One region of the Blastococcus sp. SYSU DS0619 genome, then DNA from elsewhere that is predicted to be linked to it. Evidence: predicted binding sites of a transcription regulator. Region 1 holds the regulator's gene; each other region holds the start of a gene.
The links. The regulator LexA, encoded in region 1, represses DNA repair genes until DNA is damaged. The targets are predictions, from matches to a motif close to TCGAACANNTGTTCGA.

Region 1 (4,661 bases):
CGGGACTGCGGGACCTGGTCGCTCAGGCGCATCGGCCGGGTGAGCAGGTCGGCCTCGAGGCCGGCGGGCGGCGGCCAGCCGCGCCCGCCTGGGTTCGTCTCCACCGGGAGGGCACCGCGAGCGGCCGGGACCGACCACGCCGCGGTGTCGGGGTGGTCGTCCCGCGAGGCGGCCGGCACCTCGGCGGCGGCGGCGGCGACGTCCCCGGCCACAGTCGCGAGGAAGGCCGTGTCAGCCGCGCGGTGACGACCGGCCACGGCGTCCGGCGCGGGGGCCCGGTGCCGCCCCGACGGGGGCACCGGGACGGACGCCGCGGCAGCCACCTGCACGCCGGCGTCCTCGGGAGCCCTGCGGCGCCCGCCGGGGCCGACTGCCGGGGCCGACTGCCCCACGTGGTCGCGGACCAGCGGCAGGCTGGCGGTGGTCTCGGCACCACCGGGACGCGCACTCCGCAGCGCGGACACCGCCTGGGCGGCGGCCATGTCCTGCGTCACGCGGGGCGCCGCCACGACGGCGACCTCTGGGCTCGCGGGCGGCTCCGGCAGCCGCAGGGTGGAGAGCTCGGTCCAGGCCGTCTCTTCCACACCGCCCACGGCCACCCGCACCCACACCTGGCACGCGCCGGAGTCGTCGTGCCGCCAACCCAGCAGCTCACCCGCCCACCACGCGCCCGCCTGGTAGACCTCGACGGCCTGGGGCTGGCTGGTGAACACCGCGGCGCGGTTCTCCATGACGCTCGACACACGCAGACCGTAGGTCGCTGACCAGCACAGACCGTGAACGTCCACGTACTGAGGGTTGACGAAGTCGCGGGGCCAGCTTGTGCACCTTGTGCAGCGCCCGGCCGGTGCGCCCGACCACGACGAGTAGATCAGGGCAGCCGGAGCACCTGCCCCGGCACGATGGCCGATCCCGGCACGTCGTTGAGCCGCTGGATGCCGTCGACGACCTCCCGCACGTCGCGCTCCCCGGCGACCGTGCTCGCGATGGACCAGAGCGTGTCACCCGGCTCTACGACGACGCTCGTCGTCCCCATCAGCTCCAGCCCGCCCCTGCCGTCACCCAGGACCGCACTGACGAGTGCGACGACGGCCAGCGCGAGCAGCAGTGCCACGACCACCAGCAGCCGCCGGCCCCGTGCGGTGAGCCGCAGCGGTGGCAGCGCCGGCTCACCCCGCCGCTCCCCCGCAGTCCGCCGCACCCCGGCAGACCCGGGCGACGGCGCCGCCGGGGTGCCGGGCGGCGCGGGTGCGACCGCGTAGGCCCGCGGGACCGGCGGCAGCACGCGCAGGTGCCGCGCCGGCCGCGTCCCCGCCCGCCCCCCCGCCGCACCCGTCGTCTCCTCGCGCACCGACACCGTCGCACTGCTGGTCATCGCTTCCTGCCTCTCACCTGGCCGGATGCCCCCGGCCCGAACGTGTGTTCGATTCGAACGTCTGTCCGATGTCTACCGCACGGGTCCGACAGGAGCGACGCGACACGGGCGACTTTCGAACACCTGTTTGAACTGGCCGGCGATCGGCGCTACGGTCGCTGCGACGACCAGGGTCGATCAGCTGCGCAGGCAGCCGGCGAGGAGGAGACGTGGCGGACTCGAGCGGGACGTCCGGCGGCCGACGAGGGACCCGGGGCGCCGCCCCGGACACGGCCGACGCCTCGGCGTCCGTCCGCACCTTCCCGGACCGGACGGCCGACGGCGACGGCCTGACCCAGCGGCAGCGCCGGGTGCTGGAGGTCATCCGCGACTCGATCGACCGTCGCGGCTACCCGCCGTCGGTCCGGGAGATCGGCGAGGCCGTGGGCCTGTCGTCCGCCTCCTCGGTCGCGCACCAGCTGTCGGTCCTCCAGAAGAAGGGCTGGCTCCGCCGCGACCCGAACCGGCCCCGCGCCCTCGACGTGCGACTACCCGGCGACGCCGGCCGCGGCGTCGCGGCGGTCGAGCCCCCGGCGGTCGGGGACGGCGAGCGGGCCTCCGCACCGACGTACGTCCCCCTCGTCGGCCGGATCGCCGCCGGTGGTCCGGTGCTCGCCGAGCAGGCGGTGGAGGACGTCTTCCCGCTCCCCCGCGAGCTCGTCGGCGAGGGCACGGTGTTCATGCTCAAGGTGGCCGGGGACTCGATGGTCGAGGCGGCCATCTGCGACGGGGACTGGGTCGTCGTCCGCCAGCAGCCGACCGCCGAGAACGGCGAGATCGTGGCCGCCATGATCGACGGCGAGGCGACGGTCAAGACCTACAAGCGGCGCGACGGGCACGTGTGGCTGCTGCCGCACAACCCGGCCTACGAGCCCATCCCCGGCGACGAAGCGACGATCCTCGGCCGGGTCGTCTCGGTGCTGCGCCGGGTCTGACCGGTCAGGAACGGCGGCGCAGCCGACCGCCGAGCCAGACGACGACGGTGGCTACGGCGGCGGCGATCAGGGCGGCGGCGATCGGCGATCGGTCCGAACGCACCAGCTCGTCGAAGCCGGACAGCGGGTCCGCTGCCGGTGCCGCCGTCGGGACCGGGGCGCCGGCCGGCAGGGGCACCACGGTCACCGCACTCGGCAGCCCCTCGCTGGCGACCACGAGCGCACGCGAGTCGGTGGTGAAGCTGATCGCCTCCCCCTGGGGAGACTCCGGCAGCGCCACGCGGGTCGGCTCGCCGCCCAGTGCGCCGGCGATGTCCGATCCGGTCAGCGGCCACACGTAGGCATCGGTGTAGGTGCGCAGCGCCACGGCGTTGCCGTCCGACGCGACCGCCCCGCCGGTGATCATCAGCTGGCCGGCGCGGCCGACCGGGCCCCCCGGTGTGCCGGTGAGCGTCACGTTCACGGTGGCGACCTGCTCCATGGCCACCGTCCCGCCGTCGACGAGCGGCCCGCTGGGCCGGTACACCCCGCTGGACCCCAGGACCTCCTTGGTCACCACGTACGGCGTGCCGTCCGGCGCCATCAGCAGGCCCTCGGCGTCGTGTGCGCCGTCGGGGTAGGTCAGCCGGTGCAGCGCAGTCGTGCCGTCGGGGCGCAGGACGTGCAGTGCGACGGTTGCCCGGTCGGTGTTGTTGTCGCCGGTGTCGGCGATCCAGACGGCGCCGTCCGGGCCGACCGCCAGGTCTTCCGGGTCGTACGGGTCCACCGGGCCGGTCTGGACGTCGACGACCGCGCAGCCGCCGTCGAGCCCGTACACCGCGACCTGGTCGCCGCCGTCGTTGAGCGCCAGCATCTGCTCGCCCACGACCACCAGCCCGGACAGCTCGGCGAGCCGCGGGTCGGTGATCGAGCACCGCACCGTCGGGGCACCGTCCTCGGCGAGAGCCGCGCCCGGGCCCACGGTCACCAACCCGCCCGTGAGGGCGGTCGCCAGCAGGAGCCGCCGCCTCAGGGCGCGGCTATCCGGTCGGTCGGCCTGCTCGGGCACGTACCCAGCGTGACAGAACCAATGCGTCGAGTGCATGAACCACGCCCAACAGGACGATCCCCACGGCCGCTCCCACGACGGCGTCGGTGACCCAGTGGAAGTCCAGCGACACCATCGCCACCCCGGTGGCGACCGGCCCCGCCACGCTCAGCCACCAGAACGTGCGCTGGACCGCCGGTGGCAGCCCGTACTCGACGGCCTGCCACCGGGCGACGCCCCACATGAGCACGGCGTTGGCCACGTGCCCGGAGGGGAACGATGCGCCGTCGGGGTGGAAGTAGTACGAACCCGGGAAGGCCGGCGCGGTGCGGCCGATGCCGTGCTTGATCGCGTACACGCCGGCGGTGAGCACGGCGACGGCGAGAACCACCCGGGCGATCGGCAGCCAGGCGCCCCGCCGCCAGAACAGGTAGCCGATCAGGCTGGCCAGCACCACGAGGATCGTGACCCGCCCACCGAGCTGGGTGATCAGCCAGACGGCCGGATAGGACGGCGACTCCTTCAACCCCCAGTCGCTGACGATCTCGGAGACCCGCAGGTCCATCCGCTCCAGCGACCCGTGCGCCAGCAGGTCGGCGGTCACCAGACCGCCGACCAGCAGCGCCACGAGGACCAGCCACCACGGCGGCCGGCCGGTGGAGACGACGGGCGCGGAGGCGGGCAGACCGGTCTCCCGCACCGCGCTGCTCGTCACGCCGACACGGTACCGGGCCGTGACCGGATCGTGATCCAGCCGCACGGGTGCGTCCCGGTCAGGCCACCGGTACCGCGAACTCCTCCAGCGCGGCCGCCAGCGCGCCGTCCACCCGAGCGGTCAGCCGGGTGCCGCCGCCCTCGTGCTGCTCGCTGAGGACCTCGCCGTCCTGGTGCACCCGGGACACCAGGTCACCCCGCTCGTAGGGCACCAGCACGTCGACGTCGACGTCCGGGTGCGGCAGCCGCTCGGCGACGAGCCGGCGCAGCGCGTCCATGCCGACCCCGGTCCGGGCCGAGACCCACACCGCGCCGGGCAGGGCCTGGCGGAGCGCGAGGATGTCCTCCTCGCTCATCGCGTCGACCTTGTTGACGACGATGACCTCCGGGACGGCCGACGCGTCGATCTCGTTCAGCACCACGTGGACGGCGTCGATCTGGCCGAGCGGGTCGGGGTCCGAGCCGTCGACGACGTGCAGCAGCAGGTCCGCCGCGGCGACCTCCTCCAGGGTGGAGCGGAAGGCGTCCACCAGCTGGTGCGGCAGGTGGCGCACGAAGCCGACGGTGTCGG
Region 2 (4,661 bases), on a different contig from region 1:
CGCTGGTGGGCGAGGTGCTCGACGCCTACCGGCACCCGCCGGCCGACCGACCGCGAGAGCTGGCCCGATTCCTCCGGACGACGCAGGGCTGGGCGCGCGGCCAGGAGGCCGACGTGCCACCCCGGGTGGTGCACTGGGCGCCGGTCCCCACCTCCGTGGTCCGGCCCCGGCTCCCGACGGTCGAACTGTCCGACCTGGACGTCCTGGCCCGGCTGCTCGACCTGGACCAGGGCGAGCTGGCCTGGTTCGCCGACGCCCGCAACCTCGAGCGCACGGCGGCCGAGCCGCTGCGCCACTACCGCTGGCGGGCCGTGGACCGCCCGGCCGGCATGCGGCTGCTCGCCGCCCCCAAGCCCCGGCTGAAGGAGATCCAGCGCCGGCTCCTGCGGCACGTGCTCGACCCGGTCCCGGTGCACGACGCCGCGCACGGTTGCGTCCGCGGCCGGTCGGTGCGGACGGCGGCCGCACCGCACGCCCGGGCCGCCGTCGTCCTGCGGATGGACCTGGAGCACTTCTTCGCGAGCGTCCCCGCCGCCCGGGTGCACGGGTTGCTGCTGGGCCAGGCCGGGCTCCCCGAACCGGTCGCGTACGCGGTGACCGGCCTGGTGACGACGGTGCTGCCCGCCGCCGTGTGGCGGCGCGTCCCGCTGCCGGACGACCCCACGGCGCGGGAGCGGCACCGGCGGCTCGGCGCGCGGCTGGCCGTGCCGCACGTACCGCAGGGCGCACCCACGTCCCCCGCCCTGGCCAACCTGGTCTGCTACCGGCTGGACCGCTGGCTGGCTGCGCTCGCCGCGGCGTTCGACGCCACCTACACCCGCTACGTCGACGACCTGACCTTCAGCGGCGGCACCCGGGTGGGCCGCGGGCGGCTCGCCGACCTGGTCGGCGAGATCGCCCGGGAGGAGGGCTTCCGGGTGAATCCCGCCAAGACCCGCACGATCAGCTCGGCCCGCCGGCAGGACGTGCTGGGCGTCGTGGTCAACGACCACCCGGCGCTGCCCCGCCGCGAGCGGGACGCGCTGCGCGCCCTGCTGCACAACTGCGCCACCCGCGGGTGGACCACCCAGCTCCGCGGGCGCGACGCCGCCACCTTCCGGGACCACGTGCTGGGCCGGGTGGCCTGGGCCGCATCGGTCGACCCGGCGTTCGGCGCCCGGTTGCACGCGCTGGCCGACCGCGTCGACTGGAGCTGAACCGCCACGGCCCGCGGTGGGGCCCCGGCCGGCGACGTAGCCTCGCGGGCGCCATGTCATCAGCCGGGATCCGCACCCCACCGCTCCGGGAGCGCGCCGACGCCTGCCCCGGTGCGCTGCAGACCCACGCGGCCGCCGACGGCGCGCTGGCGCGGGTGCGGGTGCCCGGTGGCGCGCTCACGGTGGCCCAGGTCCGGGTCCTCGCCGCCGCCGCCCGGGAGCTCGGGGACGGGGCGCTGGAGCTGACCAGCCGCGGCAACGTCCAGCTGCGCGGCCTCCGCCCGGGTGCGGAGCCGGAGCTGGGCGACCGGTTGGCGGCGGCCGGGCTGCTGCCGAGCGCGACCCACGAGACGGCGCGCAACGTGCTGGCCAGCGTGCTCAGCGGCCGGGCCGGCGGGCTGCTGGACGTGCGCCCCTGGGTGCCGGCCTTCGACGCCGCACTGTGCGCCGACCCCGCCCTCGCCGAACTGCCCGGCCGCTTCCTCGCCGCGTTCGACGACGGCCGCGGCGACGTCGCGGGGCAGGCCCCGGACGTCGGGCTGCTCGCGCTGGACGCGGGTGAGGTGGCGCTGCTCCTGGCCGGCGCCGACAGCGGGCTGCGCGCCACCCCGGAGGACGCCGTCGCGCTGGCGGTGGCCGCCACCCGCGCGTTCGTTGCCGAGCGCCGGGTGCAGGGCGGCACCGCGTGGCGGGTGTCCGAGCTGACCGAGGGCCCGGCCCGCATCGCGGCCACCCTGGACACCCCGGTCGGTCCGCTCTTCGACGTCCCGGCTCCCCCGCTCATCGGGCCGGCCGGGCCGGTGCGACAGGAGGACGGGCGGACGGCGCTGGTCGCGGTCGTGCCGCTCGGCCGACTGACGGCCGACCAGGCCGACCTCCTGGCGGGGACCGCGGCGGCCGGGGTCCAGCTCACGCCGTGGCGCAGCGTCGTCGTCCCCGACCTCCCGGACGCTTCCGCCCTCCCGGCCCTCACGGCCGTCGGGCTGGTGCTCGACCCCGGCAGCGCCTGGCTGTGGGTCACCGCCTGCGCGGGACGGCCGGGCTGCGCGAAGTCGCTCGCCGACGTGCGGTCCGACGCGACCCGCGCGGTCGCCTCGGGGGCGCTGCCGGCCGACGGCGCCCGCCAGCACTGGGCCGGGTGCGGGCGACGCTGCGGCCGCCCTGCCGGCGAGGTGGTCGACGTGGTCGCGACCGGCACCGGCTACCGGATCGAAGACAGCGGCAACCCTGGCTGACCTCGAACTGGACGCCGCGCCCGGAGGGGACGGCGCGCCCGGCGCGCGGGCGCAGCCTCCCTCTGCGGCACTCCTGTCAACACGTCCCACTGATCTGTGGACAGGGCTCTCACCTGCGGTTTCGCGTTGCCGCCGAGTCCTGTGCTCGGTAGGATCCCGTACATGTGTTCGACCGCTGCAGGTGATGCGCTGGACCGGTTGTCGGCCGCGCTGGACGACCTCGCGGGCGAGGACCTGGCCGGCCGGTTCGGCGCGCAGCTGCTCGATCGGCTGCGGCCGCTGCTGACCGCGCAGAACCGGCTTTCCGCAGAAGTCACCCGGACCGTGCGGGAGTGCGAGGTCACCTCCGCCGCCGAGCACGACGGGCAGAAGACGATGGCCTCCTGGCTGCGCGGGCACGCCCGGCTGTCGTCGGCGGCGGCGTCGCGGGTGGTGCGCTCCGGGCGGGCGCTGCCCGAGCTACCGGCGGTGCGGGCCGCGTTCGCCGCGGGTGCGGTGACCGCGGAGCAGGTCGCGGTGATCGCGCCGGTCGCCGCACCGGGGAACGTGGCCGCCGCCGGAGCCCAGCAGGTCGACCTCGCCGGGGTCGACGCAACCCTGGCCGAGGTCGCCGCGAGTCGCCCGCACGCCGAACTCCGCCAGGTGGTGGACCACTACCTGGCCCGGCTCGACCCCGACGGCCCCGAACCCGATCCCACCGAGGGCCGGTCACTGGTGTTCACCACCCACGCCGACGGCAGCGTCGGGTTCCGCGGCGAACTCGACGCCGTCGGCGGGGAGAAGCTGCAGTCCGCGGTCGAGTCGATCGTGCAGGCCACCCGCCCCGCCGGGGACACCCGCACCCGCGCCCAGCAGTCCGCCGACGCCCTGGTGCAGCTCGCCGACAACCAACTCGCCACCGGCGCCCTGCCGGTCCTGCGCACGGTCAAGCCGCACGTCGTGGTCCGCGTCGACCTCGCCGACCTGGTCGACCCCGCCACCGGACCGGCCGCGGCGACCACCGGGTTCGGAGCCACCATCTCCGCCGCCCGCGCCCGCTGGCTGGCGTGCGACGGCAACATCTCCCGGATCGTCATCGGCCCCGACGGGGAGCTCCTGGACCTGGGCCGCCGACACCGGGTCGTCCCGCCGCCGCTGCGCCGCGCGGTGGAGTACCGCGACCGGGGATGCGTGTTCGCCGGCTGCGACGCCCCGGCCCACTGGTGCGACGTGCACCACCTCGTGCACTGGGCCGACGGCGGGGACACCTCGCTGGAGAACTCCGGGCTGTTGTGCGAGCGGCACCACACGGAGGTCCACCACGGGTTCTCCATCGTTCGAGATAGCAGCGGCCGATGGCACACCTACCGGCCCGACGGCACCGAGATCCTGATCTTCCCCCGCATCACCGGCGAACCCGAACACTCGCGCACCGGCTGAGCCACCGACGCACGACGACCCCTTCCGAGCGTCCGGACGGGGCCGTCGGCGCGCCGTCAACGCGACCTGCGCGTGCGGCGGTGGGCTGGACCTGGTCCGTCCGCGACCCGTTGCCTCCGAGCACGCGGTCGCGACGGTCGTGACCATCGGGATCCAGCCTGCCCGCCGTTCCCCGGAGCAGGCGGCCCGAGCACGGGACGTAGCCTCCTGCCCGATGTACGACTACGAGAAGGACGGCGCCGAGATCTACCGGCGCTCGTTCGCCACCATCCGCGCCGAGGCGAACCTCGCGAACCTGCCCGCCGACGTCGCCCAGGTGGCGGTGCGGATGATCCACGCCTGCGGGCAGGTGGACCTCGTCGACGACATCGCCCACTCCCCCGCCGTCGTGCAGCGCGCCCGCGAGGCGCTGGACGCCGGCGCACCGGTGCTCTGCGACGCGCAGATGGTCGCCAGCGGCATCACCCGCCGGCGGCTGCCGAAGGACAACGACGTCGTCTGCACGCTCAACGACGCGCGCACCCCCGGCCTCGCCGCCGATCTCGGCACCACCCGCACCGCCGCCGCCCTCGAGCTGTGGCGCGACCGGCTCGACGGCGCCGTCGTCGCCATCGGCAACGCTCCCACCGCACTGTTCCACCTGCTGGAGATGGTGGCCGCCGGCGCACCCCGCCCGGCCGCCGTCATCGGCATCCCGGTGGGCTTCATCGGCGCGGTCGAGTCCAAGGAGGCGCTGGCCGCCTCCGACCTCGAGCACCTGGTCGTCCGCGGCCGGCGCGGCGGCAGCGCGATCACCGCGGCCGCGATCAAC
Region 3 (4,661 bases), on a different contig from region 1:
CGGCCCCAGCCCCTGGTGGTCAACACCCTGCTGCCCCTGCCCAACCTCGAGGGCGTGAACCTGCCGCAGCTCCCGCCGGTGGCGCTGCCCGCCGCCCCGCCGCAGGTGGCGCCGCCCGCGCCGCCGACGGAGGGCGCTCCGGTTGCGCCGGCGCCCACGGCACCGGCGGCTCCGGAGGCCGCTCCCACCGTCCAGGGCGTCCCGGGTGACCAGTACACCTACGACACCGGCTCCGGCGGCGCCGCGCAGCTCGCCCCGGGTACCCGGTCGGCCGGCGCGGCCTTCGACCCGTCCCGTTCCGTGCGACCGGAGCCCGGTTCCGGCGGCGCCGATGCCGCCGGCAGCGGTGGCCTCACCGGCTCCTACGACAACGCCTCGGTCCCGGTGTTCGGTCAGCTGGCCGGCCTGAGCTCGGGGGGACCGGACGGGGAGGAGGCCGACCGGGTCGCCACGGTGTCCGGGACCGAGCCGGCCACCCTGCCGGCCGCCGCGCTCGCCGCGGTGGTGGCGCTGGCGACGGTCACCGCGGCGCTCGTGCGCACCGCTCAGGCGGCCCGCGGGACCCGCTGACGCAGGAGGAGACCCACGACGGCTGCTCTGCTCTCCGGGCCGGTGGTCGTCGTCGCGGGCAGCCCTGTGGACAGCGCCTGGTGGCCGGTCCCGCATCGCTGGTAGCCTGGGCCCGCGCGTTCCGGCTGCTGCCGGGGCGCGCGACGCATGTACGACCCTCCTGCTGCAGATCGTCTGCGGCCGCTGAGACCAGAGGAGGTGGGGTTTCTCCATGCGCAACTACGAACTGATGGTCATCCTCGACCCCGATCTCGAGGAGCGCACGATCGCGCCCTCGCTCGACCGGTTCCTGACCGTCGTCACCAACTCCGGTGGCACCGTCAAGACCGAGATCTGGGGCCGTCGCCGGATGGCGTACGAGATCAAGAAGCAGGTCGAGGGCATCTACGCGGTCATCGACATCCAGGCCGAGCCCGCCGCGGTCGCCGAGCTGGACCGCCAGCTCAACCTGAACGAGTCGGTGCTGCGCACGAAGCTGATGCGCCCCGAGGTCCACTGACCATGGCCGGCGAAACCGTCATCACCGTCATCGGCAACCTGACCGCCGATCCGGAGCTGCGCTTCACGCCGTCGGGCGCCGCCGTCGCGAACTTCACCGTCGCGTCGACGCCGCGCACCTTCGACCGCCAGTCCCAGGAGTGGAAGGACGGCGAAGCGCTGTTCCTCCGCTGCAACGTCTGGCGTCAGGCCGCGGAGAACGTCGCCGAGTCGCTCACCCGCGGCTCGCGGGTCATCGTCAGCGGCCGCCTCAAGCAGCGTTCCTTCGACACGAAGGAAGGCGAGAAGCGCACCGTCATCGAGCTGGAGGTCGACGAGATCGGCCCGTCCCTGCGCTACGCCACCGCGAAGGTCACCAAGGCCTCCCGCGGTGAGGGCGGCGGCGGCTTCGGTGGCGGCGGCGGCGGTGGCGGCGGCTTCGGTGGTGGCGGCGGCGGTGGCGGGGCGAGCGACCCGTGGTCGACGCCCGCCGGTCCGTCCGACGAACCGCCGTTCTGATCCTCTTCCTCTCTGACTGAATCTCTCTGGAGAACCAGGTGCCCAAGCCCCCTGTTCGCAAGCCCAAGAAGAAGGTCTGCCAGTTCTGCAAGGACAAGGCGACCTACATCGACTACAAGGACACGACCCTGCTGCGGAAGTTCATCTCCGACCGCGGCAAGATCCGTGCCCGCCGCGTCAGCGGCAACTGCAGCCAGCACCAGCGCGACGTCGCCACGGCCGTGAAGAACAGCCGTGAGATGGCGCTGCTGCCCTACACCTCCACGGCGCGCTGATCATGAGCACCATGAAGCTGATCCTGACGCAGGAGGTCACCGGTCTCGGGTCCTCCGGCGACACCGTCGAGGTCAAGGGCGGCTACGGCCGCAACTACCTCCTGCCCCGCGGGCTGGCCATCGTGGCCACCCGGGGTGCCGAGAAGCAGGTCGACTCCCTGCGCCGGGCGCGTGCCGCCCGCGAGGTGGCCTCCCACGAGGAGGCGCAGGCCCTGGCCGGCCGGCTCAACGGCCTGACCGTGCAGGTGCCGGCGCGCGCCGGTGACGGCGGTCGCCTGTTCGGCCGCGTCACCACCGCCGACGTCGCCGCGGCGGTCACCGCGGCCGGTGGCCCGGAGCTCGACCGTCGCCGGATCGAGCTGCCCAGCAGCATCAAGACCACGGGCCAGCACACCGTCACCGTGCGGGTGCACCCCGAGGTCACCTCCCAGCTGACGATCGACGTCGTCGCCGGATAGGCAGCAAGGCCCTCCCGCCGGAAGGCGGATGCACCGCCCACGAGGGGCGTCGGACACCTGTCCGGCGCCCCTCGTGGCGTTCCGGAGGTGTGCAATTGGCGCCGGACCGCCGGCCGGGTCGGAACCCGCTGAGACGGCCGGGGCCGGTCCGGGAGTGCCGGCCCGGACGTCGGACCGCCCACCGGCGCCCGCACGCCCGCAGGGGCCCGTCAGGGGCGCCGGCGCCCCGGCCCACTGCGACGCGGGCGGGCTCGGAACCGGGCCCGGGGCACCGCTGTGACACGTGGTGCGACGCCGCGAAGTTTCTCGAGAAGTTTCTTCCGTCCACACCCGGTGGGCGGCGTCCGTGCAGGTGGGGCGGGGTGCGCGCGGGTACGGCAGCTCGCCGTCCCCCGCTTTCTCCACATGTCGACACGCCCCCGTCCACCGACTTGTCCACAAGTTGTGCAGATCGACGTGCACAGCGGTGGTGGACTCTCCCGCCGCAGCTTCCTAACGTCCTCTCCGGCCACCACGGGGACGGCGGACTGTCGGTCCCCTCCGGTAGGCATGGATCGAACGGACGTTCGGTCCGGCGGCGCCCGCCGAGCTCGCGCACTTCCCCTGCGTGCAGTGGTCATGCGGGCGCGCCCGCAAGGAGATGGAGGTACCCCCGTGGCGGTGGCCGACGAGTTCAGCCGACCGTCCGTGACGGCGCCGGAGTACGACCGGCAGCCGCCCCAGGACGTCGCGGCGGAGCAGTCGGTGCTCGGCGGCATGCTGCTGAGCAAGGACGCGATCGCCGACGTCGTGGAGGTGCTGCACGGCAACGACTTTTACCGGCCGGCGCACCAGGTGATCTTCGACTGCATCCTGGACCTCTACGGCCGCGGCGAGCCCGCCGACGCGATCACCGTCGCCGCCGAGCTCAACCGCACCGACCAGCTGTCCAAGATGGGCGGTGCGGTCTACCTGCACACGGTCATCGCCTCGACGCCGACGGCGGCCAACGCCGGCTACTACGCGGCGATCGTCGCCGAGCAGGCCGTGCTGCGCCGCCTGGTCGAAGCCGGCACCCGAGTGGTGCAGCTCGGGTACGGCGCCGCCGGCGGCAAGGGGGACGTCGACGACATCGTCGACCGCGCCCAGCAGGAGATCTACGACGTCACCGAGAAGCGGATGAGCGAGGACTACTCGCGCCTCGAGGACGTCCTCCAGCCGACGATGGACGAGCTGGACGCCATCGCATCCCGCGGCGGCACCGCCCGCGGCGTCCCCACCGGCATCCGTGATCTCGACGAGCTCACCAACGGGCTCCAGGCCGGCCAGATGGTGGTCATCGCAGCCCGTCCCGGTGTCGGCAAGAGCACGCTGGGGCTGGACATCGCCCGCTCGGCCACGGTGAAGCACCAGATGCCGGCGGTGATCTTCTCGCTTGAGATGAGCAAGCACGAGATCACCATGCGTCTGCTGTCGGCCGAGGCGAAGGTGCCGCTGCACCACATGCGCGCCGGCACGCTCTCCGACGAGGACTGGGCGAAGCTCGCGCGGCGGATGGGCGAGGTGGCCGACGCGCCGCTCTACATCGACGACTCGCCGAACATGACCATGATGGAGATCCGCGCCAAGGCCCGGCGGCTCAAGCAGCGCAACGACCTCAAGCTCGTGGTCATCGACTACCTGCAGCTGATGACGTCGGGCAAGCGCGTCGAGAGCCGCCAGCAGGAGGTCTCGGAGTTCTCCCGTGCGCTCAAGCTGCTGGCCAAGGAGATCGAGGTCCCGGTCATCGCGATGTCGCAGCTCAACCGTGGCTCCGAGCAGCGTCAGGACAAGAAGCCGATGCTCTCGGACCTCCGTGAGTCCGGCTCCATCGAGCAGGACGCCGACATGGTCATGATGATCCACCGCGAGGACATGTACGAGAAGGAGTCCCCGCGGGCCGGCGAGGCCGACATCATGCTGGTCAAGCACCGCAACGGCCCGACGGCCAACGTCACCGTCGCTTTCCAGGGCCACTACAGCCGCTTCGTGGACATGGCTAACTGAGCAGCACCGATCGACTGCGTGAGCGAGGCCCGGGACCGGTCGGTCCCGGGCCTCGCTGCGTGACGGCGTCCGCCGGGGAGGGTGCATCTCCGACTGGGCGCGGAGCACTGCCGACGGACCGTTCCGTCCAGCACAGCGCTGCGACCTGCGGAGATGCGGGCATCCGGCGTTGTGGCCCGCGTCACCGTCGGCTAGGAAGAGGGCCCCCACAGTCATTGGAGACCTCTTGTCCTCACGTTCCTGGCGTCGGGCGACCGTGTCGGTCGTCGGCGCCCTGGCGCTGACCGCCACGGCCTCGCCGGCGCTCGCCGCCCCCGCCAAGGCCCAACCGGTCTCG

Region 2: a site for LexA is predicted at 2,588-2,603, ahead of ACI79T_RS11315 (DUF222 domain-containing protein). Genes of this name have one in related genera too.
Region 3: a site for LexA is predicted at 2,854-2,869, ahead of dnaB (replicative DNA helicase). Genes of this name have one in related genera too.

What each region holds. Positions count from the first base shown of each region.
Region 1 covers NZ_JBJHAM010000021.1:44,507-49,167, reverse strand. The annotation lists gene ACI79T_RS18085 (hypothetical protein) at 1-743, opposite strand, end outside; gene ACI79T_RS18080 (LysM peptidoglycan-binding domain-containing protein) at 872-1,375, opposite strand; gene lexA (transcriptional repressor LexA) at 1,585-2,349, shown strand; gene ACI79T_RS18070 (hypothetical protein) at 2,354-3,397, opposite strand; gene ACI79T_RS18065 (phosphatase PAP2 family protein) at 3,369-4,091, opposite strand; gene hflX (GTPase HflX) at 4,150-4,661, opposite strand, start outside.
Region 2 covers NZ_JBJHAM010000007.1:128,736-133,396, forward strand. The annotation lists gene ACI79T_RS11305 (reverse transcriptase family protein) at 1-1,196, shown strand, start outside; gene cobG (precorrin-3B synthase) at 1,250-2,431, shown strand; gene ACI79T_RS11315 (DUF222 domain-containing protein) at 2,621-3,850, shown strand; gene ACI79T_RS11320 (precorrin-8X methylmutase) at 4,065-4,661, shown strand, end outside.
Region 3 covers NZ_JBJHAM010000006.1:97,708-102,368, reverse strand. The annotation lists gene ACI79T_RS10335 (hypothetical protein) at 1-570, shown strand, start outside; gene rpsF (30S ribosomal protein S6) at 782-1,069, shown strand; gene ACI79T_RS10325 (single-stranded DNA-binding protein) at 1,072-1,566, shown strand; gene rpsR (30S ribosomal protein S18) at 1,605-1,841, shown strand; gene rplI (50S ribosomal protein L9) at 1,853-2,299, shown strand; gene dnaB (replicative DNA helicase) at 2,954-4,324, shown strand; gene ACI79T_RS10305 (hypothetical protein) at 4,581-4,661, shown strand, end outside.